2 regions of the Nocardia sp. NPDC058058 genome follow, and region 2 is predicted to be linked to the other one. Evidence: riboswitches for the same ligand, from Rfam matches in the RefSeq annotation. Region 2 holds a riboswitch; the other holds the start of a gene.
The links. A riboswitch is a leader RNA that binds a small molecule or an ion and turns the genes downstream of it on or off. The one in region 2 is predicted to bind magnesium.
Positions count from the first base shown of each region.

Region 1 (7,854 bases), on a different contig from region 2:
AAGTTGTGCCGCCCGCCACGGGATGGCCACGTGCTCGTGGCCCGTACGACTGCTGATCCAGGCGCGCACGAATTCATCGGTATCCGGCACCGCCGCGTCCGAGGTGCGCACCAGGTGCACGATGAGCGGGAAGTACGGCAGCCCGCCCCAGCGTTCGGCCCGGCCCGCCGCCAGCTGTCCGGCGAGTTCGGCCCGCCACGCGCTATCCCGGTCGCCCGCTTCGAGGCACGCGATCAACAGATCGGGCCGGGTATCGGCCAGCCGGGTCGCGCCGGTCGTCAGCCAGCGGGCCACCGCGGTCGGGGTGGACAGACAGCCCAGGCCCCACAGCTGTACCGCGCGGTCCTGCCGGGTGGCCGGTTCCCACCAACTGCGCCGGGTCAGCTCGGCGCGCGCCTGTTTCAGCGTGGGTCCCATGGCCCGGCGCTGGGCGACCGTCAGCAGGGCGATCTGCTTGGATATGGTGGCCGGTCGCAGATCGGGCAGTGCGGTGGCGGCAATGGTTTCGGTCATGGATCCCCCTCGGGGCAAAGGTCTATCGACGATGAACGCGCGGCGGCAGATGAGCCGGGGCGGTGGTTGGCACCCGACCGCGCGGTCGGAGCGGGCAGCGCGGCGGAGTCGGCCGAAGCGTGCCGAAGGAGTGCGGGCCGGCGCGGAGCGGTCGGGGCGCGGATCAGAGTGCGGTGCGTGCGGTGGCGCGAATGATGCGTGCGGCCAAGGCATGTCGGCACGGGCCGCGATTGCCGCGGGTTTCCGCCCACCAGTCGCAGGTGCAGACGAAGCGGCCGTCCTCGCCGAGCCGGACGCGGTGCGCGTAGCTGCCCGAAGTCACGGTCGCGGCCTCCGGGTCTGCCGGATCCGGGCGCACGTTTCCGGCGGCGACCAGTTCGCGGGCCGCCTTCAGGCGCGGATTGTGCCGCTCGACTCGCCCTGCGGCATAGGGGAGTTCGCGATGGTAGTGGGCGGCCTCGGCCAAGTCGTAGCCGATGCGGCCGTCCACGCCGAGCCGGGTCAGCGCCGCCCGCACCCGCTCCGGGGCGAGGCCGGAGCGCGTTGCCAGCTGACCGAGTTCGATGCGCGGATCCCAGGCCAGCAGCACCGAGAGCAGTTCGGCGTCGGATTCGGTGTCCGTGTCCGCGAGGGCGTTCAAAACCGTGCCCTCCCCGGAGAATCCGCGCCCGGCTTCGGGCGAGAGGGTGAGCGTGAGCCGCATTCCGGGCAGCCCGATCTCCCAGGCGGAGGCCAGCAGCGGGCTGCCCACACCGACCTGTGGTCCGTACAGGCGCAGTGAATCCGCTTGGCGCAGTACACGATGCAGTGCCGCCAAGCGTTGCGGCCCGGGCAGGCACACCGCGCCGGGCACCGGCCGCGAGGTGAGCCGTAGCCGCCCGGCGGTGGCGACCACCCACTGACCGCCGCGCTCCGCGGTGCCGCCCGGACGCGGCAGTGCGCGCAGGAAGCGCACCGCCTCGGCGGCGGTGACCTCGGCACGAAGCTCGAATTCCGCCGCGATGGTTTGGGTTTCGGCGAATCCGCGCAGCCAGCGATCGGGCAGCGGCACCTTCTTCTCCACCACCCGGTCACCGAGGGTGGCGACCGCCAACTCGTCCGGTCCGACGGTCAGATGCAGTGGATCCCCGGCCGTGACGCCGTTCAGCGCATCGCGCAGCGGGGTGTTCACATCCACATTCGTGGTGCCGTAACCGGTATCGCCGTCGAGTCCGGCGGCCAGGATATCGAGCCGCGCGTGTACGCCGCAACATCCGGAGAACGATTCGAACCGCAGGCGATCGCCATTGGCGGTGACCACCGGATCCAGTAGCGCCGAACGGATTCGGCGTGGATCGTAGTAGCGCGCCGCCGCCACATCGGCCACGGCCAGCAGTCCGGCGGCCGCCACCGCCGGCCGGGTCACGAATCCCCGGAAGAAGGTGGGGTTCGCGACCGTCCCGGCGGGGGTGCGGCCGCCGCTGGTCTGCAAGCCCAGCAGCGCCCGCCCGCCGGTGCGGTCGAGCCCCGACGGGCGGAGGTAGGTGAGCGAATGCAGTGCGGTCGAACTCATGCGACGCACGGTAGAGCCGGGCACCGACAAGCCCGCGCTATCGGTTGCCGGAGAATCGAATTCCGCACCGCACCGGTGCTCGCTACGCCGCCGCGGTATCGCGGGTGAGCAGGCGTTCGTCGGCGTCGTATTCGTAGAGTTCGGCGTATCGACCCCAGTCGACGGCGGTGCGCAACTGCCGCTGGGCGGCCTCCTCGGTGAAACCGCGGCGCAGCAGATCCAGGAAGAAGCCGTCCTGTAGACGGTGGTTGGGCGCGGTGGTCAGGGCGTGGTCGATCGCCCCGACCAGTGGCGCGTTGGCGCGGGCCAGCCGGGCGAAAATCCTTTTGGCGGAGTCGATATCGGCCTCGGCGAAGTTGCGGCCGTCGGGGGTCAGGTCCAGATCGCCGCCGGAGGCGGTCGCCAGCCCGAGCATGGCGGCGGCGTCCACCAGCGGCATCAGGTCGTCGAGTTCGAACCGCAGATCGCCCGCCAGTTCCGGCAGATCGACGTGACCGCCCTGTGCGGCAACCAGATCCAGCATGCCGCCGATGCCGTCCACGCCCGCATCGGGCAGCGGCCGGGTGGTGGGGGTGGGCGCGATGGTGTGGCCGCCGTCGAACGCGCCGTCGGTGAGCATGCGATACGCCTGGTCCACGATATTGAGGAAGTGCCGGTTCCGGACATCGCGGGGCCGCTCCAACTGCACCCGCAACTCACCCTTGATCCGGCCGGGGTTGTTGTCCAGCACCAGGATTCGATCGGCGAGCTGCACCGCCTCCTCGATATTGTGGGTGACCATGAGCACCGTTTTGGTGGGGAACGCGGTCTGATCCCATAGCCGGACCAGTTCGCCGCGCAGGTTTTCGGCGGTCAGCACATCCAGCGCGGAGAACGGTTCATCCATGAGCAGCACCTCGGGCTGCACCACCAGGGCGCGGGCGAACCCGACCCGCTGGCGCATACCGCCGGAAAGCTCCTTGGGATAGGCGTTTTCGAAGCCGTCCAGGCCGATCATGTCGATGACCGCCAGTGTGCGCTCGCTGCGCTCCGGTTCCGGCACGCCCTGCGCGCGCAGGCCGAGTTCGACATTCTGCCGCACGGTCAGCCACGGCAGCAGCGCGAAACTCTGAAAGACCATGGCGGTGGCGGCATTCGGCTCGGTGATATCGGCCTCGCGCAGTCGTGCCGCTCCCGCCGAAGGCTGCACCAGTCCCGCGATAATGCGCAGCAGGGTGGACTTGCCGGAGCCGGATTTGCCCAGCAGCGCGACGATTTCGCCTTCGCGCAGCTCCAGGCTGACATCGGAGAGCACGGGCAACTGCTCGCCGGAGGGGTTGGTGAAGTTCTTGGTGACGCGATCCACGGTGACGATGGGGGTGGACATGAGCTGTCCTCCTTCGAAAGCTGTTATCAGACAAGGGGTTAGAGCAGTGCGAAACGCTTCTCGGCAATGCGCTGCAGGCGTCGCCAGACCAGGCGATTGATGAAGACGGTGACGATGCTCATCACCACGGTGCCCAGCAGCACCTTCGCGAACAGATCATTGGTGGTCGCCTCGGTGATGTACGCGCCGAGCCCGTACGCCTCCATATGCTTGCCACCCGATTCGACGACCTCGCCGACCAGCGTGGCGTTCCACGCGCCGCCGAAGGCGGTGATCGCGCCGACCAGGTATCCGGGCGCGATCGCGGGCAGTATCAACGACTTCCAGCGCTCGCGGCCGCGCACGCCCAGATCGTCCATGGCCTCGCGCAGATCCGTCGGGATCTGCCCGGCCGCGGCGATGACATTGAACAGCACGTACCACTGCGCGCCCAGTGCCATCAGCACCACGCCGCCGAAGTTCAGTGAGATGCCGGTGTAGGTGAGCGCGGCGATGACGAAGATGTACAGGAACTGCGCCGGGAAACTCGCCATGACCTGCACGACCGGTTGCGCGAATCGGCAGATGCGCGGATTCATCCCGATCCACACCCCGATCGGCACCCAGACGATGGTCGAGAACACCAGCAGCACGGCGACTCGGCTCAGGCTGGCCAGACCCATGAGCGAGGTGGGACCGAATTCGGCGAACCCGACGGTGCTCTCGAAATACGTTGCCAGCCGCCAGATCACCCAGCCGATACCGGCGAACAGCAGGCCGAAGAACACGATATCGCCGCCGCTGGTTCCGGTGCCGTCCCAGTACGCGGGCCTGGTGCTGCGCCCGAAAATCCGCATGGCACGGTCGATTCGCTCCGCCACCGGCCGCAGCCCGCGCCCGATGCGCCGCGGCAGCGTACTGCGCCGCAGCAGATCCAGCACGAGACTGCGTGGTGCGGAGGCGCTTTCGGTGTGCTCCACGCGGAAACGCTCCGACCAGGCGGTCAGCGGTCGCCAGAACAGCACGTTCACCAGCACGATGGTGGCCACCATGACCAGCGCGCCCAGCATGAGCGTGCCGACATTCGCCTCGGAGGTGGCGGCCGCGATGAAACTTCCCATTCCGGGCAGCGCCTGATCGCGACCGGACACGCTGATCACCTCGGACGAGGCGAGCATGAACCAGCCGCCGCCGAAGCTCATCATGCCGTTCCAGATCAACGGCACCATGGCGGTCGGCACCTCCAGCCGCCACAGGCGCTGCCAGCGGGTCAGCCGCATCATGCGTGCCGATTCGTCCAGCTCACGGGGCATATTCCGGAGCGCCTGGTAGTAGGCGAAGCTCATATTCCAGGCCTGCGCGGTGAAGATGGCGAACACACACGCCGCCTCCGCGCCCAGATACGAGCCGGGGAACAGGGCGATGAACGCGGTCACCGTGATCGACACCAGCGCCAGCACCGGCACCGATTGCAGAATGTCCAGCGCGGGAATGATGACCTTCTCCGCGCGCCGGGACCGCGCCGCCCACTGACCAACGATCAGCGTGAAGATGAGCGATGCGCCCAGGCCGAGGAACATGCGCAGGGTGGTGCGCGCCGCGTAGTACGGCAGGTTCGACGGATCGGTGGAGACCGCGTCGGCGGAATCGCCCGGCACCCAGGGCACGGACATATCGCGAAAGAGCCGCAGCACCAGCACGATCAGCAGTACGCCCGCGCCGATGAGCAGATAGTCGACCGGCCGCAGCCGATTGCGGACGCGCCGTGCGCGCGGAGATGCGTTGGGGGTCTTGGGAATTGCGAGATCGACGGTCATGGCAGTGCTTTCCTGTATTCGAGCCCCGCCGCGCCTCAGCCGTTCGCGACGGCGGGCGGAGCGGTCATGACGTTGTAGAAGTGGACCGCGGAGGCGATCAACGCGGGCACGCCGATGAGCAGGTTGAACACCACCACGCCCATCCCCGCGCCGGTCACGGCCCCGGTCAGACATCCGACGGCGGCGGCCGGGATCGCCGCCAGACCTCCGGTGGCGATTCCGGCCGCGCCGCCGCCGAGCAGGCCGAGCGCCACGCAGCCCAGGGGTGCGCCGATGATCGCGCCGAGCAGGGTGCCGACCGCCAGCGCCACGGTGAGCTCGTTGTTCACATTCCCCATGGCGGTATTGAGCCGATCCTCGGGGCTGTCCCCGGCCGCGATGGGCGTCTCGGTGTCGGTGATCGGGCGCGCCTGATCGAATCGCGGTGTGAGCGTGGCGTTTTCGCCGTCGACGTGCGCGTCCACCGGGTACGCGGTGCCGTCCTTGACCACGGTCAGCGGAATCGCGCCGAGCACGGTGCTGTTCGGATCGACGATCTCCAGCCGCCGATCGACGACCCGCAGCGATCCGAGGTCGGTGTGCAGCAGCACCGATTGCCCGTCGATGCGGGCCTGACCGTGCACGCTGGCGGGTACCGGTGCGGCCTGCGCCGGATCGGCCAGCGCCGTGGTGGAGATGCCGACCAGTGCGGCGGTGGTGGCGGCCGTGGCCAGGGTGATGAGACGAGTTCTCATGAGAAAGGTATGCCTCTGCATATCATTGCCCGGAATTACCGGGACAGCAGCGATCACCGTCGCGCATCGGTCATGCGGACGGCTCGGATTCGGGCGTCGAATAGACGAATTCACCCGGAATTGCGCACGCGAATAATTCGGCAGCCGAATTCGCTGCCGAAGCGCGTGTGAATTATGCGCGCCGAATCATCGGACGCGATGTGGTGTGCCGGCTACCGGCCCCGCGCAGGAGGGGGCTGGTCCGGAGATCCCGGAACGTCGTCACTGGTCATCGGATGCCTCACCTCCCAACGGGTAGAACGCGATAGGTCAGCGCACCGGGGGAGGAACGCCCGGAAACGATCCGGGCAGACACCCCTCTCGTCAAAGCTTCGGCACTGCACGACGTGTTCCGATCCGTGCGGATCGAAAAGCCACTTAGGATAACCCCTTAATCCGGAGAAATCTGTCCTAACCTTGGGCGTCTCTCGACGTCGTCAGATCAGTGGCCTGTGTTCGTGCAGGAGCCTCGCCTATCGAGGTGCGAGCCCAAAACTAGTAACACATTCCGAAATTGTCAATTCCCTGAGAAATGACGCGGAATTTCGGTGCTACAGCAGGATGTGCGCGGCCAGCCGGGCCAGGCAGGCGTCGACGGCGTCGGCTGGGGAACCGGAGTGGTTGCCGGTGGCCCAGAGTTCGTTGGCGAGGCGGACCGCGGTGTTGGCCATGGCGGCGGCCAGGGCCACGTCGAGATCGTCGGGTGCGCGGCCGGTGCGCGCGGCGATGATAGGGATGAGGCGGGTTTCGCAATCGTGTTGTACGCGTAGCCAGGTGGCGCGCAGCGCGGGGAGTTCGGTGGCGGCGCGCAACAGCGGGCGGAGCAGTGATTCGGCGATGCCCTCATCGGCGAGAGCGGCGGCGGTGGCGGTGCGATAGGAGTGGCCCAGGGCCTCGCGCAGCGGGAGTTCGGGTGGGCAGGAGGCGAGTTCGTCGGACCAGGCCTGGGTGCCGATGGCCAGCAGCGGGGCCACCACGTCCTCCTTGCCCGCGAAATAGCGGTAGAAGGTGCGCAGGCCCATGCCCGCCGCGGCGGCGATGTCATCGACCGTTGTTGCGGTGTAACCGTTTTCGGCGAAGAGGTGGGCGGCGACCATGGCGACTTCGCGGCGCGTGGCGGCGCGGCGGGTCGCGCTCAGGGCGGGACGGCCGGGGGCGGGCGCGGTACGGTTTCGGTCGCTGGTCACAGGGGGACTCTACCGAGCCGGAAACATTTAATGGCGCGATGTGCCATTTGTGGCATATCGTGTCAGAAACACTCGCTTTGATCAGGAAGAGCTCTCATGAACCGTCTCGAACAGCGCCGCATCCTGGTGACCGGCGCCGGATCCGGTATCGGGCAGGCCACCGTCCTTCGCCTGCTGTCCGAAGGCGCGGTCGTCGTCGGCGCCGATGTGAACGCCGAGGGCCTCGAGCTCACCCGCAAGCACGCCGCCGAGGCCGGCACGGCCGAACGCCTCAGCACGCTGGAGATGAACATCGGCCAGGAGGCCGACGTCATCGCGGGTGTCAAGAGCGCGATCGATACGCTCGGCGGGCTGGACGCACTGGTCAACGCGGCGGGCATCCTGCGCGCGGCGCACACCCACGAGACCTCGCTGGACCTGTGGAACCAGATCATCGCCGTCAACCTCACCGGCACCTTCCTGGTCATCCGGGAGGCGCTGCCCGCACTGCTGGCCAACCCGAGCAGCACCGTGGTGAACTTCAGCTCCACCTCCGCCAATTTCGCGCACCCGTACATGGCGGCCTACTCCGCGAGCAAGGGCGGTATCCAGACCCTGACCCACGTGCTCGCCCTCGAATACGGCAAGCAGGGCTTGCGCGCGGTCAGCGTCGCGCCCGGCGGGATCA
Region 1 is NZ_JBHVSA010000004.1:968,637-976,490, forward strand. Features, by position in the region: gene ACFVUS_RS35535 (hypothetical protein) at 1-513, opposite strand, end outside; gene ACFVUS_RS35540 (SWIM zinc finger family protein) at 677-2,065, opposite strand; gene ACFVUS_RS35545 (nitrate/sulfonate/bicarbonate ABC transporter ATP-binding protein) at 2,148-3,431, opposite strand; gene ACFVUS_RS35550 (ABC transporter permease) at 3,470-5,227, opposite strand; gene ACFVUS_RS35555 (hypothetical protein) at 5,263-5,961, opposite strand; M-box (ykoK) riboswitch at 6,310-6,488, opposite strand; gene ACFVUS_RS35560 (TetR family transcriptional regulator) at 6,552-7,187, opposite strand; gene ACFVUS_RS35565 (SDR family NAD(P)-dependent oxidoreductase) at 7,284-7,854, shown strand, end outside.
Region 1: another riboswitch for magnesium. It lies ahead of ACFVUS_RS35555 (hypothetical protein); the one in region 2 lies ahead of ACFVUS_RS05390 (MgtC/SapB family protein).

Region 2 (7,854 bases):
AACTGGCCGAAACCCCGGTCGTCGTCGCACACTGAGGTTTTCGCACCAGCGCTTCGCCCCCGCCGATTTCTTCGGCGGGGGCGAACTGCTGTTTCGGGGTGGGCGAACCGCTCAGGAGGTCGCGGACAACCCGGTGGGGTCGGCGGTGATGCGGCCCGAATCGGTGTCGTAGTCGTACAACTCGCCGTAGCGGCCCCAGTCGATGGCGAGTTCGAGTTGGCGGCGGGCGTCCTCGTCGGAGAAGCCGCGGCGCAGCAGGTCGGTGAAGAAGTCGGCGCGGGCGGTGCCGTCGGAACTGCCGATCAGGGCGCTGCAGATGGTGCGGACCAGGGGGGCGCGGCGGCGGGCCTGGGTGGCGAATACGTGTTTGCTGGTGTGGATGTCGGCGGTGGTGAAGTTCGCGCCGACATTGGTCAGGATGACATCGCCGGAATCGGCGATCAGGAAACCCAGTAGCGCGGCGGCATCGACCAGGGGTAGCAGATCGTCGAGTTCGAAATTGAGGTCGTCGGCGATGACCGGCAGGTCCGCGCGGCCGTCCTGGGCGTACACCAATTCCAGCAGACCCGCGATACCGCCGACCGAGGCGTCGGGCAGGGGAGTGACGAAGGGGGTGCCGTTATCGGTTGCGACGGAAGCGATTTCGGTATCGCGGCCGGTGAGCAGACCGTAGATCTGATCGACCAGGGCGATGAAACCGGGCGCGCGGCGATTGCGCGGGCGCGGCAGTTCCACGGTGACCTCGGCGATGATGTGACCGGGGTTGGCGCCCAGCACCACCACGCGATCGGCCAGCTGCACCGCCTCCTCGATATTGTGGGTGACGATGCACACCGCGCGGGTGGGGAAATCGTCCGTGGCCCACAGGTTCACCAGTTCGGTGCGCAGATTCTCCGCGGTCAGCACATCCAGCGCCGAGAACGGCTCATCCATGAGCAGCAGATCCGGCTCGAGCACCAGGGCGCGCGCGAAACCCACGCGCTGGCGCATACCTCCGGACAGCTCTTTCGGATAGGCGGATTCGAAACCATCGAGGCCGATCCGGTCGATGGCCTCCAGAGCGAGTTGGCGGCGGCGTTCGGGGGCGATACCGCGCGCGGCCAGACCGAGTTCCACATTGTCCTGCACGGTCAGCCACGGCATCAGCGCGAATGACTGGAACACCAGGGCCGCACCGGGATTCGCGCCCGTCAACGGCTTACCCCGATAGCGGACCTGCCCGCTGGTGGGTGCCAGCAGACCCGCCACCGTGCGCAGCAGCGTCGATTTGCCCGAGCCCGAGCGGCCCAGTAGCGCCACGATCTCCCCGTCGCGCACCTGCATATTCACGTGTTCGAGCACATTGAGGCGCTCACCGGCCGCGCCGGTGAAGGACATGCCGACATCGTCGATGTCGATCAGGACCTCTCCGGTGGTCGCGTTCGTCATGAGAGTTCCTTTCGTTCAGAGTGAATAGCGGCGCTGGGCCAGGGCGTAGAGGCGACGCCAGAACAGGCGGTTGATCCCGACCACGTAGGCGCTCATCACCAGCACGCCCACCAGAATGCGAGGGCTGTCACCGTCGCGGGTGGCCTCGGCGATGTATGCGCCCAAACCTGTGGCCACCAGCGTGGTGTCGCCGTACGGGACGATCTCGGCCACGATCGAGGCATTCCATGCCCCGCCCGCCGCGGTGATCGCGCCGGTGACATAGCTGGGAAAGATGGCGGGCAGAATCAGCTTGCGCCACCACAGTTTTCGCGGCAGCCGCAGACTCGCCGACGCCTCGCGCAGGTCATTGGGGACCGCGGCCGCGCCCGCGATCACATTGAACAGGATGTACCACTGCGCGCCCAGGGCCATGAGCAGGATGCCGGCCCATTGCAGGCTCGCCCCCGTGGCCACCAGTACCGCGGTCACCAGCGGGAACAGGAAGTTCGCCGGGAAACTCGCCAGCACCTGCACGATCGGCTGCGCGATCCGGGACACCTTGGGGTTCAACCCGATCCACACCCCGATCGGCACCCAGATCGCGGTCGCGAAGATCAGCAGCACGATGACCCGGCCCAGGGTGATCGCGCCCAGGTACGCCGCGTGCGCGACCTCACCGAAACCGACCGTGCTGTCGATATAGCGCAGCATGTAGTAGCAGCCCACCGCCAGGGCGGCGGCGACCACGACGGTGAACAGCACATCGTTTGCGCGGCGGCGCTTTTCGGGCACATACAGTTGATGCTCGGCCAGTCCGAACACCCGCATCACCCGGTCCATCGGATACACCAGCGGACCGAACACCCGGCCCAGCAGTTCCGGAATATGCGAGCGGCGCAGCACATCGAGCACCAGGCTGCGCGGTGCGTCCGCGGCCTCGGACTCCTCATTGCGGAAACGTTCGGCCCACACCGTGATCGGACGCCAGAACAGCACATTGAGGCCGATCACCATGATCACCATCGTCACGATCGCCAAAAGGATTTTGGGCGTATCGCTTTCGGCGGTCGCCGAGGCCACATAGGACCCGATCCCGGGCAGCGCGTACGAGCGGTTGTTGACGCTGATCGCCTCGGCCGCGGTCAGGAAGAACCAGCCGCCACCGAAACTCATCATCGCGTTCCACACCAGCGGGAACATGCCGCTGGGCACATCCAGACGCCAAAACCGTTGCCAGCGTGACAATCTCAGATTCCGGGCGGCCTCATCGAGTTCGCGCGGCTGCGAGATCAGGCTGTGGTGGAACGCGAACGCCATATTCCAGGCCTGGGAGGTGAAGATCGCGAAGATCGAGGCCGCCTCCAACCCCAGCGACGATCCCGGGAACAGCGCGATGAACCCGGTCACCGTCACCGACAGGAAACCCAGGATCGGCACCGACTGCAAGATATCGAGCAGCGGCAGCAGCACCTTCTCCGCGCGCGGCAAACGTGCGGCCGCGGTGGCGAATACGAAGGTGAACGCGATCGACAAACCCAGCGCCAGGAACATCCGCAGCAGCGACCGCGCCGCGTAGTACGGCAGCTCGGCCGGATCGGTGGAAATGCTCGACGGTGCGCTGGCATCGTCGAACGGCACATCCATGCCCGCCGACACCCGCACCGCCAGCCAGATCAGGATCGCCGCGCCCGCGAACACCGCGATATCGGCCCACCGCGAGCGCGGACGATCCAGCACACCCCGACTGGGGTAGGTGGTGCTCACGCCTCCACCTCGGTCTGGGGCACCGTGCGCCAGCCCACGCTGGTCACCGACGGCTCCAGGCTCAACCGGCTCACCGCGGACTCCATCTGCCGATCATCGCGGCGATCCCCGGTCAGCTCGGCACGCACCTCGACCCGATTGGGCTCGACATTGTGGCTCGAGATCGACACCAGCCGGAAATCGGTGCGGGCCAGCGACTGCACCAGCAGCGAACGCACAGCAGCCTCGTGATCGTCATCGGTGCGGGCGGTGAACGCGTACAGCGCCTCCACCACGCCCTCGGCCGGGCGATCCACCGCGCGCGCAGCGGTGCGCAGCGCGGTATTGACCACCACCACCGCGACCGTGCCCGCCGCGGCGGTGCTGTACATCCCGGCACCGGCCAGTGCGCCGACCGCGGCCGCGCACCACAGCGTGGCGGCGGTATTGAGCCCGCGGATATTGAACCCGTCGCGCAGGATCACCCCCGCGCCCAAGAAGCCGATACCCGAAACAATTTGTGCCGCAACACGAGTCGGGTCGGCGTCCTTACCGCTGAACCCGTGTGCGGACAACAGCACGAACAGTGTCGCCCCGGCCGCGACGAGCGCGTTCGTGCGCAGTCCGGCCATACGTGCCCGGTACTGGCGCTCGAACCCGATCACCGCGCCGAGCCCGACGCCCGCGCCGAGCCGCAGCAACATTTCCCACGTGGTCATGACGCCCTCCAACTAAGAGGTCGGCGCACTCGTCAAGGCACGCTACAGGCAGGAAACCAGCCCGCAGCGGAGAAATGAAGTGTCGCCTGGTGAACGATTGGCTAACGGAACTCTGTCCGATCCGTCGGGCACGACGATCACCTCCACACCCACCGCGCGAACGCGCCACCAGGGAGTGGATCCGGCACGGGACGGCCGGAAACGGTAACCACTCCTCGTAAGACCTTCAGCACTCCACGGCGTAACCCACAACGGGTGTGGGAGCCGGTCGGGATCACCCCTTAATCCGGGGAGACCTGTCCTGACCCGGGGCGTCTCTCGACGTTCGGGGTCGCCGGCCTATATCCGCAGAGGAGCCTCAGCTAACGACGGCACCTTGCGTCAGCGAGTAAACACCCCGGCGCGGGGTCCGGGCAACTCATGTGACGAGCGCAACTGTGCGACTCGCCCGCACCGGCCCGCACCGGCCGGACCCGATATCGCGGCCCGAGCAGCCCCCGCATACAGCGGCTCCGGACGGCGAAAGATGCCGTCCGGAGCCGATTTTCGCCGCGCCCGCCCCGGTCGGCAGCGGCCGGGGCGGGCGCGATCAGGAGGTGGCGATCAGGGGGTGACGATCGCGAACGCGGGATCCTGCTCATCGAGCAAACCCAGCAGGCGTTGCAGCACGGACGGATCACCGTCCACGGTCAGGCCGTCGAGCCCGCCGCCCGCGAGCAATCCGAGCAGTTGGAGTTTGGTCAGCGATACGGTCAGATCCACCTGCGCCGCCGACCGCGGATCGGGGGTGCGGATGAGCGCGCCATTGGACAGCGCCGTGCGCAGTGTGCTGTTCAGATCCGTGAAATGCCAATCGATTACGAGCGATTCGGCGGCCGCGCGCGGGCCGTTGATGCGAATCGCGACGGTGTCGAACAGCTGCTCGACACTCAGCGCCGCGGCCATACCGCCACCGAGATCCAGCGCGGGCGGGGTGATGCCCTCGCGCAATTCCTTCGCACCGGTCAGATAGAACCCGCGCCATGTCGCGTTCTCCGCGCCGTACCCGAGCCGGGTGTACACCTCGGCCAGCGCCTCGCGCGCGGACTTGTTGTCCGGGGCCGCGAATACAGCGTGTTTGAGCAGTTCGGCGGCGAAGCGCAGATCACCGTCGGCGGCGTACTTGCGGCCCTGTTCGACCGTCGCGTCCACACCGCCGATCACCGCGACATAGCGTTCGGCCAGCGCGGTCGGGGGATGCTGCCACAGCGAGCTGGGGTGCCCGTCGAACCACCCCAGGTACCGCTGGTAGACGGCCTTGACGTTATGGCTCACCGAACCGTAGTAACCCCGTGCGTGCCAAGCGTTTTCGAGTCCCGGCGGCAGGACGAAGTCCTCGGCGATCTCGATACCGGTCAAGCCCTGGTTCATCATGCGCAGGGTTTGATCGTGCAGGTAGATGTAGAGATCGCGCTGTTCGGACAGGAACCGCACCAGGTTCTGCTCACCCCAGGTCGGCCAATGGTGCGAGGCGAACGCGACATCGGAGTCGGCGGCGAACAGTTCGATCGCCTCATCGAGATAGCGCGACCACATGCGCGGATCCCGCACCAGCGCACCGCGCAGGGTGAGCAGATTGTGCAGGTTGTGCGTGGCGTTCTCGGCCACGCACAGCGCGCGATGGTTGGGGAAATGGAAGTTCATCTCCGCCGGAGCCTCGGTGCCCGGGGTGATCTGGAAGACGATCGGCACACCGTCGATCGTTTCGCGCTGACCGGTGTGGGTGATGTCCAGCGTCGGCGGAATCAGTCCGAGGGTGCCCTGCGAGGCCTGCAAACCCAGACCGGTGCCGACCTGCCCCTGCGGTCCGACCGGCAGGGTCACCCCGTACATGTAGTTGCCGCGCCGCCCCATCGCGGTGCCGGCGTACACGTTCTCGGCGACGGCCTCGGCCATGAATCCGGCCGGGGCCAGAATCGGGATATCGCCCGCGCCATCGGGCAGCACACCCATGACACCGCCGAAATGGTCACCGTGCGAATGCGTATAGATCACTCCGGTAACCGGTCGATTGCCACGATGCTCTCGATAGAGCGCGAGCCCGGCTGCGGCGCATTCGGCGGAAATCAGCGGATCGATGACGATGACCCCGGTATCACCTTCGACCAGAGTCATATTCGAGATATCGAAACCGCGAATCTGATAGATGCCCTCGACCACCTGGAACAGGCCGTTGGTGCGGCAGAGTTGACTCTGCCGGAACAGGCTCGGATTGATCGTTTCGGGGCATTCGCCATCGAGGAAACCGTACTCGGCCAGGTCGAATACCACCCGCCCATCGGCCGATCGGATCGTCACCGGATCGAGCGTGGCGATGAAACCCCGCTCGGCATTGTCGAAATCGGTGCGGTCGGTGAAATCCAGCGCCATACGGGCTCCTTCGATCGGCGGTCTGCTTCCCCGTCGATGCTCCCGCACTCGCGCACCCGGCGGTTCACACGACACGGGTGATATCTCGTCGGCACATCTTGTCCGTGTCGTTGCCCGAAATACGATTGCCAGCAAATAGCTTTGAGGAGTGGGCACTGTAATCGGAGACCTGTTGCCACTCGGTATCGGCGTGGCGGTATCGCCGATACCGATCGTGGCCGCCATCCTCATGATCCTGTCCAGAAACGCCTCCGGCGCGGGCAACGGCTTTCTCGCGGGCTGGGTGCTCGGTGTCGTGGCGGCGACCGCTCTCATCTGTGTGATCGCCGGTTCGGTGGGCATCACCGACGGCCGGGAGCCCTCGACGACCGGATCGTGGATCAAGGTCGTGCTCGGGCTCGGCCTCCTGGTACTGGCCGCCAACCAATGGCATGAGCGCACCGACACCACCCCGCCGGACTGGATGAACGCCCTCGATCGGCTCACCGCGGTCCGGGCCGCCGGACTCGGCGTACTGCTCTCGGCGGTGAATCCGAAGAACCTGCTGCTGTGCGTCTCGGCGGGCGTGGCGATCGGATCCAGCCCGATCAGCGCCGGTGGCAAGATCACCGCGCTGATCGTGTTCACCGTGCTGGCTTCGGCGAGCGTGGCGGCGGTGGTGCTCGGCTACGCGATCGCCGCCGACCGCGTCCGCCCCGGACTCGACAGCGCCCGAAAGTGGTTGCAGGACAACAATCACGCGGTCATGGCGATCGTTCTGCTGGTGATGGGCGCGGTGGTGCTCGGCAAAGGCATCGGCGGCCTCTGACCCCGACCGCGATCATGGATTACTGTGTCGGCGTGGGGTTTACAGAATTCTGACGGGAAGGTGGCGTGCTGCGCGAGCGCCGCCACTCCCTGACCGTCCGATTCGACGAGGTCGAACTGGTGTAGCTACTTCGCCAGCACCGGGAGCTCGTCGGTAATGGGAACCTCGGTGCCGCGCAAGGACGCACCGACGGTTTCGCGCAGGAACATCCAGGCCACCATGCCGATAGCGCACGCGCCGACCATGTAGAAGGCCGGGAAATAGCTCCAGCCGGTGGATTCGATGACCGCCTCGTTCACCAGCGGTGCGGTACCGCCGAACAGGGCGGTCGAGACGTTGTAGCCCAGCGCGAAACCCGCGTAGCGCACATGGGTGGGGAAGATCGCGGGGAAGGTGGCGGTGATGGTGGACAGCTGCGGCAGATACAGCAGCCCCAGCACGATGAAAGCCACTACCGCCCAGACGATTCCACGCGACATCAGCCAGTACATGGGCACCGCCAGCGCGGCCAGGGCCAGTAGCGAGAAACGCCACATGGGGCGACGGCCCACCCGATCGGACAGGCGGCCGAAGAACGGCAACGCCAGCATCATCACCAACTGGCCGATCAGCATCATCGCGGTCGTGGTCGATTCGGCGACGCCGAGCGTGTGCTGCAAATACGTGGGCTGATAGGTCAGCAGCGTGTAATTGACGATATTGAGCGCCACCACCAGACCGGCCAGGGTCAGCAGCTCACGCCGATACTCGGTGAGCAGTACGCGC
Region 2 is NZ_JBHVSA010000001.1:1,170,542-1,178,395, reverse strand. Features, by position in the region: gene ACFVUS_RS05405 (DHA2 family efflux MFS transporter permease subunit) at 1-35, shown strand, start outside; gene ACFVUS_RS05400 (nitrate/sulfonate/bicarbonate ABC transporter ATP-binding protein) at 112-1,428, opposite strand; gene ACFVUS_RS05395 (ABC transporter permease) at 1,444-3,174, opposite strand; gene ACFVUS_RS05390 (MgtC/SapB family protein) at 3,171-3,872, opposite strand; M-box (ykoK) riboswitch at 4,076-4,249, opposite strand; gene ACFVUS_RS05385 (alkyl/aryl-sulfatase) at 4,476-6,281, opposite strand; gene ACFVUS_RS05380 (GAP family protein) at 6,430-7,089, shown strand; gene ACFVUS_RS05375 (MFS transporter) at 7,215-7,854, opposite strand, start outside.